Regions from separate parts of the Streptomyces sp. NPDC048825 genome, predicted to be linked through region 1. Evidence: riboswitches for the same ligand, from Rfam matches in the RefSeq annotation. Region 1 holds a riboswitch; the other holds the start of a gene.
What was found. A riboswitch is a leader RNA that binds a small molecule or an ion and turns the genes downstream of it on or off. The one in region 1 is predicted to bind S-adenosylmethionine.
Positions count from the first base shown of each region.

Region 2: it holds a riboswitch for S-adenosylmethionine, as region 1 does, so the genes downstream of both, ACGFNK_RS11690 (aminotransferase class V-fold PLP-dependent enzyme) here and thrC (threonine synthase) in region 1, are expected to answer to the same signal.

Region 1 is NZ_JBICUR010000002.1:360,756-365,425, forward strand. Features, by position in the region: gene ACGFNK_RS07005 (MoaD/ThiS family protein) at 106-381, opposite strand; gene thrC (threonine synthase) at 548-1,882, opposite strand; SAM riboswitch class I at 1,899-2,057, opposite strand; gene ACGFNK_RS07015 (glucosyl-3-phosphoglycerate synthase) at 2,249-3,223, shown strand; gene ACGFNK_RS07020 (trehalose-6-phosphate synthase) at 3,417-4,670, shown strand, end outside.
Region 2 is NZ_JBICUR010000004.1:63,154-67,823, forward strand. Features, by position in the region: gene ACGFNK_RS11680 (cytochrome bc complex cytochrome b subunit) at 1-466, shown strand, start outside; gene trpD (anthranilate phosphoribosyltransferase) at 588-1,652, shown strand; SAM riboswitch class IV at 2,182-2,298, shown strand; gene ACGFNK_RS11690 (aminotransferase class V-fold PLP-dependent enzyme) at 2,338-3,699, shown strand; gene ACGFNK_RS11695 (PQQ-binding-like beta-propeller repeat protein) at 3,814-4,670, shown strand, end outside.

The DNA.
Region 1 (4,670 bases):
CAGAATTGCCCCCTCCGTTTAACTCACGGAGGGGGCAATTCGATGAACTCTGAGTGACCTGCATTACCGACGGTAACGATCAGCCTCCGGCACTGTACCGGATGGTCAGCCTCCGGCGACGGCCGGAATGATCGAGACGCCGGCCCCGTCGGGCGTCGCCGTCTCCAGCCCCTGCTCGAACCGCACATCGTCGTCGTTCACGTACACGTTGACGAACCGGCGCAGCTTGCCCTGATCGTCCAGGACACGCGCAGCGATACCTGTGTGGTTCTTCTCCAGGTCGGCGATGACCTCGGCGAGGGTCGCCCCTTCAGCGGCGACCTCGGCCTGACCGCCGGTGTAGGTGCGAAGGATGGTGGGGATGCGAACGTTGACGCTCATGGGGTTATGACCTCCGGTCAGGTATGGAGCGCCCCGCCAGGGGCGCGGGGCAGTGACGTTTGCGGCTCCGCCGCGATGGGGGTCCCCCGCTCGAGCGAAGTCGAGAGTGGGGGAGCGACCAGCCCCCACCGGCCTGCAGCTTGAATACAGCCCTTCCCGCGAAGCGCTACGCGAGGCCGGCCTCTCGGAACGAGTCGAGGCTGGGTCGGATCGTGGCGGTGAGCCCGGTCCCGGCCACCGCATCCAACGTCTTGAGACCGTCACCCGTGTTCAGGACGACAGTCGTGAGGCTCGGATCCAGCACACCGTTCTCGATCAGCTTGCGCGCAACCCCCACCGTCACACCACCGGCGGTCTCCGCGAAGATCCCCTCGGTCCGCGCCAGCAACTTGATCGCGTCCACGATCTGCTCATCGTTGACGTCCTCGACCGCGCCACCCGTACGCCGCGCGATGTCCAGCACGTACGGACCATCGGCGGGGTTACCGATCGCGAGGGACTTCGCGATCGTGTTCGGCTTCTGCGGCCGTACGACGTCATGGCCCGCCTTGTAGGCGACGGACACCGGCGAGCACCCCTCGGCCTGGGCGCCGAAGATCTTGTACGGCTTGTCCTCCACGAGCCCGAGCTTGATGAGCTCCTGCAGACCCTTGTCGATCTTCGTGAGCTGCGAGCCGGAGGCGATGGGCACCACCAGCTGGTCGGGGAGCTGCCAGCCGAGCTGCTCGCAGATCTCGTACGCGAGGGTCTTGGAGCCCTCGGCGTAGTACGGGCGCAGGTTGACGTTGACGAAGCCCCAGCCCTCGCCGGCCGGGTCGCCGATCAGCTCGGAGCAGAAGCGGTTCACGTCGTCGTAGTTGCCCTCGATGCCGACGAGCTCGCCGCCGTACACCGCGGCCATGACGACCTTGCCCTGCTCCAGGTCGTGCGGGATGAACACGCAGGAACGGAAGCCGGCGCGGGCGGCGGCGGCGCCGACGGCACCGGCGAGGTTGCCCGTCGAGGAGCAGGAGAGGGTCGTGAAGCCGAAGGCGCGGGCGGCCTCCAGGGCCTGGGCGACGACGCGGTCCTTGAAGGAGTGCGTCGGGTTGCCGGAGTCGTCCTTCACGAAGAGCTTGCCGGGCTCGACGCCCAGCTCGCGCGCGAGGTTGTCGGCCTTGACCAGCTCGGTCCAGCCGGGATTGATGTTCGGCTTGGTGGCCACGTCCGCGGGGACGGGCAGGAGAGGCGCGTACCGCCAGATGTTCGCGGGGCCCGCCTCGATGCGCTTACGGAGTTCCTCGGTGTCGTACGCCGAGAAGTCGTACGCGATCTCCAGCGGGCCGAAACACTCCTCGCAGGCGAAGACGGGGCCGAGCGGGACGCGGTGCCTGCATTCGCGGCAGGAGAGCGCGGCGGCGGGGCCGAGGTCTACGGAGGGGGTGTCCACGGAGTTCGTGGGGGCCGCCGAGTCGGCGGAGGTTTCAGTGTTCGTGGTGCTTGCAACTGTCTGCGCAACCATGTGAGGCGAGGCCCTTTCCTCATCTTCCTCACGACGCATCTCGCCGTGAGACGGATTTGGCACCTTCACTAGCCGGGAGCCTCGCGGAATCGATCATCTTCGATCGGTACGAGAACCGGCTGGAGGGTTGCCGGGGCTTCAACGGGCCGTATCCCTCTGCCCCTCTGGATGAGCGCTATTCGGTTGTGTGTATGTGGTTGTCGGCTCAACGACCCGCGACATGCGATGGTCATCAGCGTTGTTCAAGACTGTAACCGAAGGCCTGGATCGTGGTGAGACCAGTCCGAACCGCGAGATGACAGTCACACGAGCTGCTGCCCCAGCGGGCACTCGCGAACCCGGTCCAATGTCAAGGGAGAGCCGCACGTGCTGGAAGACGTCGAGCGCTGGCTGAACACGCGCTCCTGGTCCGTTGGCGACCGCCCGCTGAAGAAGCTCATCGCCGCGAAGCGCGCGGCCAACTCCACGGTGAGCGTCGTACTGCCCGCGCTCAACGAGGAGGAGACCGTCGGCGAGATCGTCGCCGTGATCCGCCGTGAGCTGATGACCAAGAAGGTCCCCCTCGTCGACGAGATCGTCGTGATCGACTCGGGCTCGACGGACCGTACCTCCGAGGTCGCCGCCGACGCGGGGGCCCGGGTCGTGCACCGGGACGAGATACTCCCTCGCATACCGGCCGTCCCCGGCAAGGGCGAGGTCCTGTGGCGCTCGCTGCTGGTCACGAGCGGGGACATCGTCGCCTTCGTCGACGCGGACCTGAAGGAGTTCTCCGCGGACTTCGTCTCGGGGATCGTCGGTCCGCTGCTCACCGATCCGGGCGTGGACCTCGTCAAGGCGATGTACGACCGCCCGCTGAACCTGCCGGGCGAGCCCACCTCCGGCAGGACCGCCGCAGGTCAGGGCGGCCGCGTCACGGAACTGATGGCCCGCCCGATCCTGAACATGCACTGGCCGCAACTGGCCGGCTTCGTGCAGCCGCTCGGCGGGGAGTACGCGGCCCGCCGCTCCCTCCTCGAACAGCTGCCCTTCCCCGTCGGATACGGCGTCGAGCTGGGCATGCTGGTCGACGCCCTGCACCTGGTGGGCCTGGACGCCCTCGCCCAGGTGGACGTAGGCGTCCGCAAGCACCGCCACCAGGACGGCCAGGCCCTGGGCCGCATGGCCGCCGCGATCTACCGCACGGCCCAGCTCCGCCTGGCCCGCGGGCATCTGGTCCGGCCGCGGATCACACAGTTCGAACGCGTGGAGACCGGCTTCGCGCCACATACGTACTCCGTGGACACAGAGGAACGCCCTCCGATGGCGGAGATCGAGGAGTACGCGGAACGAAAGGCGGCGTAGGCGAACGCGCCCCTGAAAGAGGGCCGCAGGCCCTTCTTTCAGGGGCGCGGGGAACTGCGCGACCAGCCACAACTCACCCGCAGCCGCCACACGACACCCCGTCCCGAGCTCTTAGGCACCCTGCGGAACCCAGCGGCGCGCTCCCGCTGAGGCGTACGTTTGAGCGAAGCCCCACTGGGCTAAGTTGAGCCCTATGGCATCAACGCAAGCCCAGATCCTCGTCGCCTCCAACAGAGGCCCGGTCTCGTACGCCCTGGACGAGACCGGGACGCTCAAAGCCAAGCGCGGCGGCGGCGGCCTGGTCTCCGGTCTCTCCGCGATCGGCCCGGAGGCCGGCGCGTTGTGGGTGTGCTCGGCCCTGGGCGACGGCGACCGCGAGGCCGTACGCCGCGGCGTCGGCGAAGAGGGCGTACGGATGCTGGACATCCCGGCCGACGTGCACGAGGACGCGTACAACGGCATCGCGAACTCGGTGCTGTGGTTCGTGAGCCACATGCTGTACCAGACGCCACTGGAGCCGGCCTTCGACGCGGAGTTCCGCAGGCAGTGGGCGTCCTTCGAGACGTACAACCGGGCCTTCGCGGAGGCCCTGGCCGAGGAGGCGGCACAGGGCGCGGCCGTGCTCGTGCAGGACTACCACCTGACGCTGGCCCCCCGCATGCTGCGCGAACTGCGCCCCGACCTGCGGATCGGGCACTTCTCTCACACACCGTGGGCTCCGCCGGAGTACTTCCGGCTGCTGCCCGACGACATCGCCGCGCAGTTGCTCGGCGGGATCCTGGGCGCCGACCGGGCCGCGTTCCTGACCCAGCGGTGGGCGGACGCGTTCACCGACTGCTGTCATGCCGTGCTGGGGCCCGGCATTCCGTCGGGTACGCGGATCGGTGTGCACGGGCTCGGTGCGGACGCGGACTTCCTGCGGAAGCGGTCGCATGAGGCCGACGTGGACGAGCGCATGGTTTCGCTGCGCGAGCAGATCGGCGAGGGCCGCAAGGCGATCGTGCGGGTGGACCGGACGGAGCTGTCGAAGAACATCGTTCGGGGGCTGCTGGCGTACCGGCAGTTGCTGGAGGACCAGCCGTCGTGGCGCGAGCGCGTCGTGCACGTGGCCCTCGCGTATCCCTCGCGGCAGGACCTGGCCGTGTACCGCGACTACATGACCGAGGTGCAACGGCTCGCGGACGAGATCAACTCCCAGTACGGGACGCCTGGCTGGACCCCGGTCGTGCTCCACCTGAAGGACGACTTCGCCCGCTCGCTCGCCGCGTACCGGCTGGCCGACGTGGCCCTCGTCAACCCGATCCGCGACGGGATGAACCTCGTCGCCAAGGAGGTGCCGGTCGTCTCCGACGCGGGGTGCGCGCTGGTGCTCTCGCGGGAGGCGGGGGCGTACGAGGAGCTGGGCGAGGACGCGATCGTGGTGAACCCGTACGACGTTTCGGGCACC
Region 2 (4,670 bases), on a different contig from region 1:
CGCGTACATGGTCATGCTGATCGGTGGTGGCAACGACATCGTCGCCACGCACTTCCATCTGTCGATCAACGCGGTCACCTGGTTCGTCCGCATCGGGTTCTTCGCCGGGCCGGTCATCGCGTTCATCGTCACCAAGCGGATCTGTCTCGGCCTCCAGCGCCGCGACAAGGACAAGGTGCTGCACGGCCGCGAGTCGGGCATCATCAAGCGCCTGCCGCACGGTGAGTTCATCGAGGTCCACGAGCCCCTCAGCCAGGAGCAGCTGCATGTGCTCACCGCGCACGAGCAGTACAAGCCGGCCGAGATCGGCCCGACGGTCGACGAGAACGGCGTCGAGCGCAAGGTGAAGGCTCCGCAGAAGCTGCGGTCCAAGCTGAGCAACGCGTACTACGGCGAGGACAGCCAGATTCCCAAGCCGACCGCCGACGAGTACCGGGAGATCACGAGCGGCCACGGCCACCACTGATCTCCGGTCGTTCGCCACGGTAAGAGCCCCGTCCATTGCCTGGACGGGGCTCTTTGCCGTCCCCGGGGCTGGATAGGGTGGGTGCCAACCTTTCGGGACGTACGACGACCAGGAGCGGCTGATGAACGCTGTGACCCCCGCTGGAGGCGACACCGCGGCGGGCCGTTCCTGGCCCGCGCTGCTGAACGGACTGCTGGACGGGCGTGATCTGAGCGCGGACGACACTGCCTGGGCGATGGACCTGATCATGCGCGGCGAGGCGACCGACGCCCAGATCGCCGGGTTCGCGGTGGCGCTGCGGGCCAAGGGGGAGACCGTCGGCGAGATCACCGGGTGCGTCCGGGCGATGTACGAGCACGCGAACGTGATCCAGGTGCCGGGGGAGACCGTCGACATCGTCGGTACCGGTGGGGACGGGGCCCGTACGGTCAACATCTCCACCATGTCCGCGATCGTCATCGCCGGGACCGGCGCGAAGGTCGTCAAGCACGGCAACCGAGCGGCGTCGTCGGCCTCCGGGGCCTCGGACGTACTGGAGAAGCTGGGCGTCAATCTGGAGCTGACGCCGAAGCGGGTCGCGGAGGTGGCCGAGGAAGCCGGGATCACTTTTTGTTTCGCCGCGAAGTTCCATCCGGCGATGCGGCACGTGGGCGCCGCGCGGGGGCAGCTGGGTATCCGGACGATCTTCAACTTCCTCGGGCCGCTGACGAATCCCGCCCGGGTGAAGGCGCAGGCCGTCGGAGTCGCCGACGCGCGGATGGCACCCATCATGGCCGGCGTGTTCGCCGAGCGTGGCAACTCGTCCCTGGTCTTCCGCGGCGACGACGGTCTCGACGAGCTGACGACCACGTCCACGTCGCGCGTCTGGGTGGTACAGGACGGAAAGGTCCACGAGGAGACGTTCGATCCGCGGGATGTGGGCATCGAGTTGGTGCCGGTGGAGGCGTTGCGAGGTGCTGACGCTTCGTACAACGCCGACGTGGCGCTGCGCTTGCTGAACGGGGAGACCGGGCCTGTGCGGGACGCTGTGCTGCTGAACTCGGCGGCGGCGCTGGTGGCGCTGACGCCGGGTTCCGGTCCGCTCGCGGACCAGCTTCGGGAGGGGATGGCCAAGGCGGGGGAGGCCATTGACTCCGGGGCGGCGAAGACGACGTTGGATCGGTGGGTGGCGGTCAGCAACGGGTAGCGCGCCTGGAGGGGTGGTGCGTTGGGGTTCGCGGGCGGCTGCGGGTTGAGTGTGGCTGGTCGCGCCCCGCGGCGGAGCCGCTGATGTCACAGCCCCGCGCCCCTGGGTTCGTTGGGGGTCGGGGCCGTGGGCCGGTGCGTCAGCCCGTCGCAGGGTGGGCATACGGCCCTTCGGCTTCCACAGGGTGCGGGTTTCCTGAGACAGAACCTACGCGACGGGCATACGACGCACCGGCCCACGTCCCCTCCCGCCGGTGGGCAAGTGCGGGCACGTCGGGGGCTGGTGAGCATGATGGCTGACGGCTCCGGGCGCGCCCCTTTTAGGGGCGCGGGGAACTGCGCGACCAGCCCCGAGGCACCCGCAGCCGCGACACAACTGTCACCCCCACCCCCTGGCGGGGGCCCGGGGCGCAGCCCCAGGGATGGGACGGGTAGGGGCGGCGGGGGCGAGAAACCCCGGTCCGGGCCCCCGGTCCGGGATCCGGACCCGAGTTGCGGGCGGACGATCAGACTGCGTATGTTCGTTGGCAGGTCATGAGTGACAGCCAAAAGGCCCCGGCCGGCTGTCCGGCAACCCTCCGTCCGTGGCGGGGTGCCCCGGGTGAAGACCAGGTCGTGGGCAGCAAGGCCTGCGACAAGCGCGGACCCCTCGCACAGACCAGGGGTCCTGGTCTTGAGGGAGTGTCATGTCTGTCTCCACCGCTGTCGCCGAGCAGTCCGTCGCCGAGCCGTTGCCCGTTCTGGGACGGGACGTCACCGTCCCGCTCGTCACCGGCGGCGAGGTCACGTACGCCGCACTCGACTACGCCGCCAGCGCCCCGGCCCTCCAGCGGGTCTGGGACGACGTGGCCGCGTACGCGCCGTACTACGGGAGCGTGCACCGCGGGGCCGGGTACCTGTCCCAGCTGTCCACCGACCTGTTCGAGAACGCCCGGAAGACCGTCGCCGAGTTCCTCGACTGCCGGGACGAGGACCAGGTCGTGTTCACCCGGTCCACCACCGACTCGCTGAACCTGCTCGCCGCCGCCCTCCCCGCCGACTGCCAGGTCTACGTCTTCGAGACCGAGCACCACGCCTCGCTGCTGCCATGGCGGGAGGCCCGCGTCACGTACCTCGACGCGCCCCGCACGCCCGCCCAGGCCGTCGCCACCCTGGAGCGCGCCCTCGCCGAACGCGACCCCGCAGGGCCGGCCCTCGTCTGCGTCACCGGTGCCTCGAACGTCACCGGCGAGCTGTGGCCCGTACGCGAACTGGCCGCCGCCGCGCATGCGCACGGTGCGCGGATCGTGCTCGACGCCGCGCAGTTGGCGCCCCATCACCCCGTCTCCGTACGGGAGTCGGACGTCGACTGGGTCGCCTTCTCGGGGCACAAGCTGTACGCGCCGTTCGGGGCGGGCGTGCTCGCCGGGCGTTCCGACTGGCTGCGCACGGCCGAGCCGTACCTCGCGGGTGGCGGTGCGAGCCGGAAGGTGTCGCGGCGCAGCGACGGGGGCGTGGACGTCGAGTGGCACGACAGCGCCGCGCGGCACGAGGCCGGGTCGCCCAACGTCATCGGCGCCTACGCCGTCGCCTCCGCCTGCAAGGCTCTCACCGAGGCGGGGTTCGACGCGCTTGTGGCCCGGGAGCAGTACCTGATCGACACTGTCCGGGCCGGGCTCGCCGAGGTTCCGGAGGTCCGCGTCCTGTCCCTCTTCGGGGACGACGCGGCCCGCGTCGGCGTCATCTCCTTCGTCGTCGAGGGGTGGAACAGCTCCCACTTCGCCGCCGCGCTCTCCGCCGAGTACGGCATCGGCGTGCGCGACGGGCTCTTCTGCGCCCACCCCCTCCTCCGTACCCTCCTCGGCAGCGATCCGCAGAGCCAGGGCGAGTGCGGCGCCCCCGAGGCCGCGCCCGGCGAGAAGTCCCTCAACGCCATTCGGGTCAGCTTTGGGGCGGGCACGCCCGACGAGCACGTGGAGCGGTTCGTCCGCGCCGTGAAGGAGCTCGTGAGCGAGGGCGCGCGCTGGAACTACCGCACGGTGGACGGGCGTTGCGTCCCGGCGGTGTGACCCCGCAGCGGGTGTCCCGCGCGTCCGTCCGGCCACTGCCCTGACGCGTATCCGGCGTATACGCTCCTTTTGGACGGCCGTTCGGATCGCACGACCGGACAGGGGGAGCACAGGGTGCTGCAGGTGTTGCGCGAGACGGATCCACGGCGGATCGGGCCGTACGAGGTCCTTGGCAGACTCGGTGCGGGTGGCATGGGCGAGGTCTATCTCGCCGAGTCGCCCGCCGGTCCGCGGCTGGCCGTGAAGGTGGTGCGCGGCGAGCACGCCGAGGACCGCATCTTCCGCGCCCGGTTCCGCCATGAGGTGCGGGCCGCGCAGACCGTCGGCGGGGCAGGGACGTACACCGCCCGGGTCGTCGACGCCGACACCGAGGGCGAACGGCCCTGGATGGCAACGGAGTTCGTCGACGGGCCGAACCTGCGCGACGCCGTCCTCGACCACGGTCCGCTGCCCGAGGAGGCGGTGCGGGTGCTGGCGGCGGCCCTTGGCGAGGCGCTCGTGGCGATCCATGCGCAGGGCATGGTCCACCGGGACCTCAAGCCGTCCAACATCCTTTTGGCGGCGGACGGTCCGCGGGTCATCGACTTCGGGATCGTACGAGCGCTGGAGGCGACCGCGCTGACCCGGACCGGAGTCGTCGTCGGCTCGGTCGGGTACGTCTCGCCCGAGCAGATCCGCACCGGTGGGCAAGTGGGGCCGCCGAGCGACGTGTTCTCGCTGGGCGCGGTCCTCGCGCACGCGTCGGCGGGGCGTGAGCCCTTCGGCGAGGGCAAGGACGCGGTGATCCTGATGCGCATCCTGAACCGGGACATCGACCTGTCCGGGGTGCCGGAGGGGATCCGGACGCTGATCGAGGCCTGTCTCTCAGAGACCCCGGAGGACCGGCCGACTCCGGCCGAGGTGGTCGCGGCCACGGGGTACACGGCACAGTCCCTGCGCGAGAGGTTACGGCCGGGCTGGTTCACCGCCGC